2 regions of the Thalassotalea sp. HSM 43 genome follow, and region 2 is predicted to be linked to the other one. Evidence: riboswitches for the same ligand, from Rfam matches in the RefSeq annotation. Region 2 holds a riboswitch; the other holds the start of a gene.
The links. A riboswitch is a leader RNA that binds a small molecule or an ion and turns the genes downstream of it on or off. The one in region 2 is predicted to bind lysine.

Region 1 (5,364 bases), 1.5 Mb from region 2:
TCCGCTACAAACATAAAGGGCTTGTTAAACAAGCCCTTATTATATTTATTCGCGGTAGAGCGCGAGCTTACAACTCGAAATAATTGGTGAAGACTTTATACAGTTCGGTGCCTAAATTGACGCTTGCCGAGGCAAAATGCAAAATAGGAATAGCATCTTCTTCTAACTGGATATAATGCAACGCATCACCATCTCCGTAGTTGTCCATACGTAAGATGCGCGCCAACGGTGAGCCAGCTTTTAGTTCTTCACCAAATTGCGCAAGATAGTCGACCATACCGCCCATCGGCGAATAAAATATCTTGTAATCTTTTAAGTAACAGGCGTAACGAGTGATGTTTTGCGGTACAAATTCGTCACTGGCAATGACCTGCTTATATTGTAAGTAAGACAAGATTGACTTGGCATCGTATAAGGCTTCATCCAGATCGATTAGCTCTTGTGAGCCAAGTTCTACGGTAAAACTTTCCTTACCAAAATCGAGTTCGCGGCCATTTTCGGCAAACTTCTCGGCTAGCGTCCACCATGGACAAAACGTCGCTTCGTCCATTGCCCCAGCAAAATCATTGGGGATCAATATGGTATGTGGAATATTGAAAAAGCTGGCACTATTGCGTGCGTATTCCGGACAATAAATATGTTTTGATGATATTGGCCCGGTATGTAAGTCCAAAACAATATCGTGCTGGTGCGCTAATTGTTGTAATCGATAAGCAATACGTCGGCCAGTACTTAACCCGTAATTGTTGTGATCCAGCTTTTGCTCAATATCATCTAACATCAATTGCTGAAAATATTGTTTGATGGTATCAACATCACTGTTGCTGTGCTCTTGCATGACGTGTTCAATCAGCTGTTCATTATGATGGAACATGCGATTCCAGTTCACACCGGTAATCGGGTCAAATCGACCTAAGGTGTACTCACCATTTTTATGATTACAGCCGACAGGGTTGGCGTAAGGCACCAACGTGATATCACCAAGCAGAGATTGCTTTTGCAATAGCTCTAGTAATTGATAGATTACCGCATTGCCCTGCACTTCAGCGCCGTGAATATTGGCTTGAATATAGACTGACGGTCCTTGTCCATTGCCTTTTAAGCGATAAACAGGAATGGTCAATGACACGCCACTGGCCATCTCACCGACGGTTAATACTTGCTTGGTAAACAACTCTGTCATAATTGCTATTAAAGGTTATTGCGGCTATTGCACAACCACTCAGTGATTGCTGTATCCGCCGCCAAAACTTTGCTATCAGAAGCCAGTTCCAGATGGGTTAGTGGTGCACGCAATACAGGCGATGAGATAACCCCTTGCTTGTGCATTAACACTTTGACTGGAATTGGGTTGGCAACCTCAAACAACGGGCTGATGGCGTTATACCAAACAGGAAATAAGCTAGCACCTTGGCCAGTCAATGCTTGACGCACATACAAATGAGTCGCCTCAGGCCAAGCGTTGGCGCAAACCGACACCAAACCGACAGCACCAGCCGAGGCAAGGTATGGGATCAGAGCGTCTTCACCTGAGTACATTTTCATGTTCGGCGCTGCTTCGACAAAACCTAAAAACTCATTGATGTCGCCACTGGCTTCCTTCATTGCCCACAAGTTTGGATGCTCGGCAAGATTTTGTACGGTTTCAACGGGGATACTCACGCCAGTTCGCGAAGGCACGTTGTAAATCATGCACGGTTTTGTGGCGATATCCATCAGTGCTTTAAACCAATTGGTTTGACCGATGATGCCAGGTTTAGTGTAGAGCGGCGCGGTGAGCAAGTAACTGTGTATTGGCAACGAATTGCATTGTTCAATCCAAGCCGATTGTGCTGCTAGGTTAGCACCACCAACGGCAACCATAAGCGGCACCTGCGGCTGTAAATCACAAATAAATTTAACAATTTGGTATTGCTCTTGTTGTTCGATAGCCAAGCCTTCACCGGTGCTACCGCAAATCAAAATACCATTACCAGCTTGTACTTGATCCTCTACGATTTTAGCTAGGCTGTCATAATCTATCTCGCCAGCGTCGTTGAACGGCGTGACTAAGGCTGTCCATAGAGGAAAATCATCAAGTTGAAAAGTTGTCATGTTACGTCTCGTTACTGCGTGCGATGTGTTTATCTTAATCGCGATATTTATTATTCGAGCGTAAATAGAAAGACTGGAGCCAGCAATATGATGCTGGGGCCAGAAGCTCTCCACTTAAACTCATGTTAAGCGACAGCTGCAGGGATTCAACCCATACAGCCGACAGTATACCTACCTTTTTTGGTATCTGCCTCGGCGATAATCCCCCTGATTATCCTTTATACGGGTAAGGCCCTAAGGATAACTGCCTGGTTAACGCTCCTCTTCTGATCCTCGGAAGGATGAGACACATATTTAATGTGTCGGAATGTCGCGTATTTAACCACTTTAGCAAACGCAATGCAAACCACAAAACCGCATTTATATAGTCAGCCTAAGTTCTCGCATCTGGCTTGCCTAAAATGATAGCTGCATTGGCAATAAGGTATTGTGTTAGCTCGGCTAAATTTATGCTTTTTTCCATAGTCATAACATGCGAAAATAGCGTTTTTACGACATCACGGTAACTTATGGCTGTTAGTAATCCATCACAACTATTACTCAGAAATACTGACTTATTGGACAGTAAACACCCCTTAGTTGTCGGTTGCCCTGATGTAGAACTGATCAAAGAACTGACTCAACTGTATCCTGATGCCAAGGTTACCAGTTACCAGATAAATTATGCGCAACATCAAGCGATAAGCAAAGCCTGTCAAAATGTGCACTGTGAATTTGGCGAACAATACCAAAGCAAGCAGCAACATGATCTGGTTATCTTTTACTTCCCGAAATCTAAACCTGAATTTACCATGCAAATGGCCATGCTCTCGAACAGCCTAAGCGACAACGCCATTGTATTGTTCGTTGGAGAAAATAAAGGTGGGGTTAAATCGGCGGCGAAACTGGCAGCAGACTATGCCTTGCGATGCGATAAAGTTGATTCAGCAAGACATTGCCTTTTGTATGAGATGGTGTTTAACAATAACCGTTCAGCATTTGTGCTTGATGATTGGTATCGCCAATATCAGATACAGCAAGGTGATACGGCATTGACCATTTGCGCTTTGCCGGGCGTGTTCTCTCATGCAGAGCTTGATATCGGTACCCAGTTATTATTGCAGCATATACCAGACAAAGTGACCGGTAAGGTGCTTGATTTTGGTTGCGGCGCGGGCGTTATTGGTTGTTATATTAAGATGGCCAATCGCGATGCCGATATCGAAATGATTGATGTCAACGCCTTAGCGATTGCCAGCGCTGAAAAAACACTGGCTGTTAACAAGCTTAGCGGTAACGTCTATGCCTCAGACGGTTTATCTAATGTCGGCCAAGGTTATCAACTCGTGGTATCTAATCCGCCATTTCATCAAGGCTTAAAAACCCACTACCAAACCACCGAAGTGTTTTTGCAAAGCGTTAAAAACAAAATCAACAAAAATGGTAAATTGACCATAGTTGCTAACAGCTTTTTAAAGTATGCACCGATTATTGAAAAGCAATTTGGGCATTCAAACTTGCTCGCTAATCACAAAGGTTTTGCGATTCATCAAGCGCAAAAGCGTTAACACAGAGGTAAATGTTAAACGCAGCAAAACACAGGGTAAATACAAGGTTAATATTGACAACAAATTAACCTACCAGTAATGCTTTTTTGTCAATTTTCATTTGTTACTAACCTAACAAATGGCCAAGGATTACAATTTGTTGCAAAGCCGGCTTTTCCTCTCCCACATAACCACCAACACCTATCTATATAATAATCAATAACTTACAAAGAGACACAGGTGTTTTGTTTACATTTTGTCACTTACATTTTTACAACAATTTCACCATTGTTTACTTTCTGACATTCACTATCATATGCAACATAAATTTTAATCTTGAGTTTGCAGCCAAAAATGCAGCGACTCTATACGCCCTTATGTTTTCATGCTCGCTGACATTTGGGTATTAACTGTTGAGGTATATATGATCAACCAACCGCAAGCCAAAGTTCTCATCGTTGAAGATGAAGAAGTAACACGTTTAAATCTGAAAAATCTGTTTGAAGCTGAAGGTTACTTAACCTACGTAGCGGCAAATGGTGAAGAAATGGAGCGTCAACTACAAGATCGTAATATTGACCTTGTTTTGATGGACATTAACTTACCAGGTAAAAACGGTCTGTTATTAGCTCGTGAAATCATCGAGAAAGACGACAAAGGTTTGATCTTCATCAGTGGTCGTGACAGCGATGTGGACAAAGTATTGGGCTTAGAGATCGGTGCGGATGATTATATCACTAAACCTTTTAACCCACGCGAGTTAACTATTCGTGTACGCAATCTACTTAAGCGTATTAGCCAAGTAGAAAAAGCGGCACCAATGGCAGCAACTGAGTTGATTCATTTCGACAACTGGCAGTTAGACCCTAACTCTCGTCAAATGACATCACCAAATGGCATTACCTTCCCAATTCCTCGTGGTGAGTATCGTGCCCTACGTCTATTAATGGCGAATCGCGGTAAGATTGTTACCCGTCAGGCGTTAATTCAAGAAATGACCGGTCGTGACCTACGTGAAAATGACCGTACTGTTGATGTAACCATCCGTCGTTTGCGTAAGCATTTTGAATCAGACGACGCTAGCCCTGAATTCATTAATACCATTCACGGTGAAGGTTACCGTTTTATCGGTAATATTGAATTATAAGCGTACGGCTTTTAGAACAAGACAATGGCTAGCATTATGCTAGCCATTTTTTTAATTCGACTAATGATAGCTGATGCAGTTCGCGCATTTTCAGCAACTCATTATTGAGCTGACTAAAATCATCTTTGCTGTACTCTACCGAGCCCAACAATTGATGTAAGCTGTTTAATCCAACATTGCCTGCCGCTGACTTCATTATGTGACAATGTTGTTGCCATGCATGGTAATCGGCTTTTGCAACAGCCTCTGCTAAATGCGTGAAATACGTTGCCGCCTGCTGTTCATATAAATCGATGGTCTGCAAAAACACATCCTTACCTAAGGCTTTGGTGTATTCGCTGATGATTTGTGTATTCAAATGTTCCATAACGGCTACGTGCTATTGAGTATATGTTGCAAAAACTATCATGTTTTTTGCAAAAAAAAACAAAAAACAGGCAAATTAACAAACAAACTACATGAGTCACACATGATACTTACGCAAGCAACAGAAATGGATCAATAAAACCGCGAATATATTCGGGCGAAACGCTTGTTTAATTGCTTTTCGTCCCCATTTACTGCAGAATAGCCGACCATTTTACTCGGACTTTATCG
Region 2 (5,364 bases):
TCGTTCCCGGGTATTTGCTCGCTATTGTACTGACCATGTTATCGAGCGAAACCTTCGTTAATGTCGCCTGGGACTCAGCGGGCGTGACAACTGGGCCTATAACAGTACCATTGGTTCTGGCAATGGGGATTGGATTTGGTAACGCCACCGATGCGGTGGAAGGTTTTGGTATTCTTTGCCTGGCGTCGATTGGCCCAATCATCACCGTGATGATTACAGGGCTTTGGGCGCGCTACAAGGTGAATGTTGAGATACGTGCAGCAAAAGAAGCGAAAATGGTTTCAAAAGAACAAGAGGCGCAAACAATCATATGAGTGAAATAATCTACCTAACCGATGTAGCCCTTATCACCTGCGTGTTAGATAAAAAACGTACAGAGTCTGTGTTACTCGCGGCTCGTAATGTAGGAGCCCGCGTTGCCAGTGTTCACGCGGTGCACGGCTGGGGCGTTCGAGAACGATTTGGAGCCTTAGGTGTTGCTGTAGAATCTGAGAAAGACGTGATTGTGTTTATGGTGTCTTCGGATCAGCAAGATTTAATGTTTGAGGCAATTTATAAAGCCGCTGAACTGAATGTGCCCGGTATTGGCTATATGTTCGTCAGCCCAGTGGAAAGAGTGGCGACCTATGTACCTGAGGCCGTTCGCAAAGAATTGGGCGTGAACCCAGAATGAGTCTCTCAGCCGATTTAGCTGCGCACATGGCGAACTTTCCGGTTTGTAAGGCCATTTACTGTTATTTGCCGGACGATGGCACGGACAAACGCCTGCTGGCAGAACTGCGTGAAAAGTTTGGTGTCACCAGCGCTGGCAGCTCGGCTTGCCGAGGCATCGGTGCTCTTGCTGAAGTTAAAACCAAGCAAGGGAAATTACCTGAGTCGGAACTGGTCAAAATTTTATTTATAACGTGCGCAGAAGAGCAGGCAAAGGATATCTTCGATTTTATATTCTGGTTCGCCGAAGTGGACAAGCCGGGTCGCGGGGTGGTTTGGCAACAGAGAATAACAAGCTGTACTCCCTACGAATTACCGACCGATGTTGCGGACGAGGAGACCGGTGCTTAAGAGTTTCTTTTTGTTGAGGTGATTGTTTTTACTGACAAGAGAGACAGTCTGATATTCGCACATGACTGACTTAACGTGTTATAGACAAAATAAAAGCCCAGTGGCGATAGCGACTGGGCTTTTATTTTACTGTGCGCTTGTTTTACTTAAGCTAGGGCGGTACTGCGTGACTGCTCAATACAAATCATTCGCAACAAACCAATAAGGCCGATAAAGAATAGGCTGGTTACCAGCAACGCCAAACTGCTTGAACCGGTAAAGCCAATAATGATAAAGCCAATCGCTGATATTGCCGCAATCGACAAAGAATACGGTAGTTGTGTAGCCACATGATCGATGTGATTACAGCGTGCACCGGTGGACGACAGTATGGTGGTATCTGAAATCGGTGAACAATGATCACCAAATACTGACCCCGCTAAGACTGCTGATAGCATAGGCAACATAAGCGCTATATCACTCGCTGCCGCCATATCACCAGCGATAGGTAACATGATACCAAATGTACCCCAAGATGTGCCTGTGGCGAACGCCATAAAGCCTGACAGTAAAAATAACAACACAGGAAACCAAGCAATGTCGATATTACCTGTGGCTAACGTCGATAGATAACTACCGGTTTTCATATCGCCAATCACCGTGCCTATGGTCCAAGCGAACAGCAATATTAAAATCGCGCCAAGCATTGATTTTGCACCATTGATTGCCGCTTTTGAGATGTCAGCAAAGCCTATGCCACGTTTAATTACAGTAAATAGCGTCATCGCCAAGCCGACTAAACCACCATAAACCAGCGACATACCTACATCGGTATTTTCAAATGCGGCAAAGATATTAAATGCTTTATTATCGGCACTAAGCGCTTGTCCACCGGTATAAACCATAAAGCTTATGGTGGCGATAATTAAAACGACAATGGGCGTGATAAGGTCGCGTGCTTTTGCTTGAACGCCTTCAATGGCCATCGGTAATTCATGGCTTTCTTGTTTGCTCTGATCGTCGCCGTCACTGGCTTGTTGTTCATGGCGAGTCATGGCACCGACATTTAGATCGAAGTAGATCACCGCAAACACCATTAGTAAGGCAAATAACGCGTAAAAGTTCATTGGGATCGACGCAACATAAGCTGCAAGCGGGGTGTATTCACTGATGCCATGGCTTGCTAATATACCTGCCATCAAGGCCATGATGTATGCGCCCCAACTAGATATTGGCATTAACACACACATAGGTGCTGCGGTAGAGTCTAAGATATAGGCCAATTTGGCACGAGATACTTTATATCGATCGGTTACCGGTCTTGAAACGGTACCAACGGCTAAGGAATTAAAGTAGTCATCGATAAAAATAAAGACCCCTAAAAATGCCGCTAACAGCTGTGAGCCTCGGCGATTTTTAACTTTACCCATAGCCCAATTAGCAAAGGCTAAGGTGGCACCGCTGACACTTAACAAAGCGGTGATCACGCCAAGTAAAATTAAAAATGCCACAATCGACATATTCCAGCTGTTTATGCCACCGTCTTCAATAAACACACCGCTCACCGAGGCGCCAACATAAGCAAGCGTACCGGTAATCGACATGTCATTAAGTAAGACGGCACCAAGCAAGATACCAACCCCAAGCGACAATAAAACGCGGCGAGTCAATATTGCCAGTGTCAAGGCGATGACAGCGGGTAATAAAGAAACAAAGGATGATGAAAAATCAATTAAATTCATGTGTAACTACTTCAGTTTTATAAAGCACTACTTAAAATGAATATGCTGTATCGAAGGGACAGAACTTCATGGTAGCGCTCCATAGTTATTTGTTACCAGCGTAACTGGTTTGACTATGGCAGTGTTATCTCTTTCGACAATAACACCAGCAAGATGAAGCGATCTTCAATCTTACTTCGGCAATTAATCCTTTCTCGTTTTGTCTTCGGCATCACCCTGATAAAACGATACTGATATTAATCGCACCTCTACTTTTGGCCTGTTTTAGACTGCTGGCGGCAGATAATGTCTTGCCAGCTTATGACAAGAATTGATTCAGTATGACCATTAAGGTTAGGGCAGAGCCAAGCATGACTAAAGAGCTAGCATATAACTCAGAAAAGCTGCGATGGTGTCGAATTACAAACATAAACGCCTTATTTTTAAGCAAAATAGATTGCTGAAGGTCAGCTGAATTTTAAAGGGCGTATTATAAGGATTCGGCAAAAGTATGCCGTTACTCAAGTGTAAAATATGAATAGAGATGTGTTACGGGCAACGGTAGGACCGTTGCCCGCATAAACACTAGATAGAGGTGATATTAACGGACAGTTTTAAAATTTGACCTGGTTGCAGGTATTTACTGCGATTTAGGTTGTTCCACTTTTCAATATCGGCAATTTTAACTTTAAACTTGCTGGCAATGCGTGCCAGTGAGTCGCCTGATTTCACTTTATATTGAATATTGCGCATAACGGTATTACCAGAGCCTGATGCGGCACTGTCGTTTGCGGTCCAAATCGTTAACTTTTGACCCAGTCTAAGCATGTCTTTCGGGGCAAAGCCATTCCATTTGGCAATGTCCTTACCACTCACTTTGTACGTTCTGCCGATATCCCACAGGTTATCGCCATTTTTGACAACATGAATGACTTTATTACCGGTACCTTTTTTGCTTAGCTTGCTTTGGCGCACTTGCTCATAGGTTGCGTAGCGATCAAGGCTTTGTGTGGCGGTAGGGATCAACAGGTAATTACCGGCAACAATAACACTGTTGTTTAGATCGTTGGTTTCTCTAATAACCGACACTGTGGTATTAAAGCGTTTGGCAATCACCGATAAGCTATCGCCGCTTTTAATTTTATAGCGTTGCCAACTTAAGCGATCTTTTTCATCTAATGACGAAAGACTTTTCTTAAATTGTTCTATTTTGCTATTTGGCAGCAACAGTTGGTGCGGTCCATTTGGCGGAGTTGCCCAACGATTGAAACCAGGGGTAAGTGCGTGCAATTCATCCACGGTTAAGCCGGATAATTTTGCTGCCAAAGATAAATCCAATTGTGAGCCAATATCAACATGGCTGATCACCGGCTCATTATTTATCGCATATAAGGTCACACCATATTTTTCAGGTTCTTTAACTAGTGCGGCCAAGCCCAGTAGTTTAGGCACGTAATCACGAGTTTCTTTTGGCAGTTTCAAGTTCCAAAAATCGGTAGGGCGACCTTTACGAGCATTGGCTTTCATTGCTCTGGCGACGCGACCTTCACCTGAGTTATAGGCGGCAAGTGCCAGTAACCAATCGCCATCAAAGCGCTTGTGTAAATATTTTAGGAATTTGATTGCTGCTTGAGTCGAGGCGGCAACATCGCGTCTGCCGTCGTACCACCAATCTTGTTTTAAACCAAATTGCTTTCCGGTGCCCGACAAAAATTGCCACATGCCTGAGGCACTGCCGTGCGAGTAGGCAAACGGATCGTAAGCACTTTCGACAACAGGCAACAGCACCAATTCCATTGGCATGTTGTGTTTTTCCAGTTCTTCGGTGATATGGAAAAGAAAAGGCTCGGAGCGTTTAGCAACACGATCTAAATAGCGTTGATGCTTGGCGTACCAATCACGATGGGCTCTAACTTTGCTGTTGTCTGGAATATCAAATTCAAGTTGCGATTGGATACGTACCCAGATGTTATCGATGACTTGAATGTCATCTTGCTCAGTTAACGGTATTTCCACATCTTCCTTAGGGTGGATAACAGCTACGGATTCGTCTGCATGTAGTGCTTCAAAAACATCGTTGTTTGACGCAGTAACTATGTTCGCACTTTGTTGTTCTTGCTCTGGCTGATTTAGGTTTTGGCATCCCACCAAAACGGTCAGCGACAGGGGAAATAAAATTTTCTTCATGAATAAACAGTTAGCAGTTTTAGGGTTATTATAATTCAAGATAAAACAGTTATATTTTATCCTGCTAAAAATTGTCTTTTAGTTCGCGAACAGCTGCAAACACATCGACAGTATTGTCTAATTCTAGACCACTTTGTTGTTGTGCGCCCACTCTTACTGAATCTAAGTGACTGCGTAGAAACGGGTTTATTTGCTTTTCCAAACCTATGGTACTGGGGATGGTCGCGATATTACTGGCGCGAAGCTCCGTTGCTTTATTTAAATAATCTTTTAATTGACCATTATTTGGTTCAATAGTTCGAGCAAATTTTAAGTTTGCCAGCGTATACTCGTGAGCACAAAATACTTTTGTTTGCTCATTAAGCGTGCTCAATTTTTGCAATGAGTTGAGCATTTGTTGCGCACTGCCTTCAAA

Region 1: linked by a shared signal. The riboswitch ahead of dapA (4-hydroxy-tetrahydrodipicolinate synthase) and the one ahead of E2K93_RS00675 (Na+/H+ antiporter NhaC family protein) in region 2 are both predicted to bind lysine.

The regions. Positions count from the first base shown of each region.
Region 1 covers NZ_CP038493.1:2,645,471-2,650,834, reverse strand. Annotated here, with positions in the region: gene E2K93_RS11435 (succinylglutamate desuccinylase/aspartoacylase family protein) at 68-1,183, opposite strand; gene dapA (4-hydroxy-tetrahydrodipicolinate synthase) at 1,192-2,094, opposite strand; lysine riboswitch at 2,190-2,368, opposite strand; gene E2K93_RS11425 (methyltransferase) at 2,604-3,641, shown strand; gene arcA (two-component system response regulator ArcA) at 4,045-4,767, shown strand; gene E2K93_RS11415 (Hpt domain-containing protein) at 4,802-5,134, opposite strand.
Region 2 covers NZ_CP038493.1:142,502-147,865, reverse strand. Annotated here, with positions in the region: gene E2K93_RS00690 (DUF1538 domain-containing protein) at 1-314, shown strand, start outside; gene E2K93_RS00685 (P-II family nitrogen regulator) at 311-673, shown strand; gene E2K93_RS00680 (hypothetical protein) at 700-1,062, shown strand; gene E2K93_RS00675 (Na+/H+ antiporter NhaC family protein) at 1,209-2,783, opposite strand; lysine riboswitch at 2,848-3,042, opposite strand; gene E2K93_RS00670 (LysM peptidoglycan-binding domain-containing protein) at 3,348-4,949, opposite strand; gene gloB (hydroxyacylglutathione hydrolase) at 5,014-5,364, opposite strand, start outside.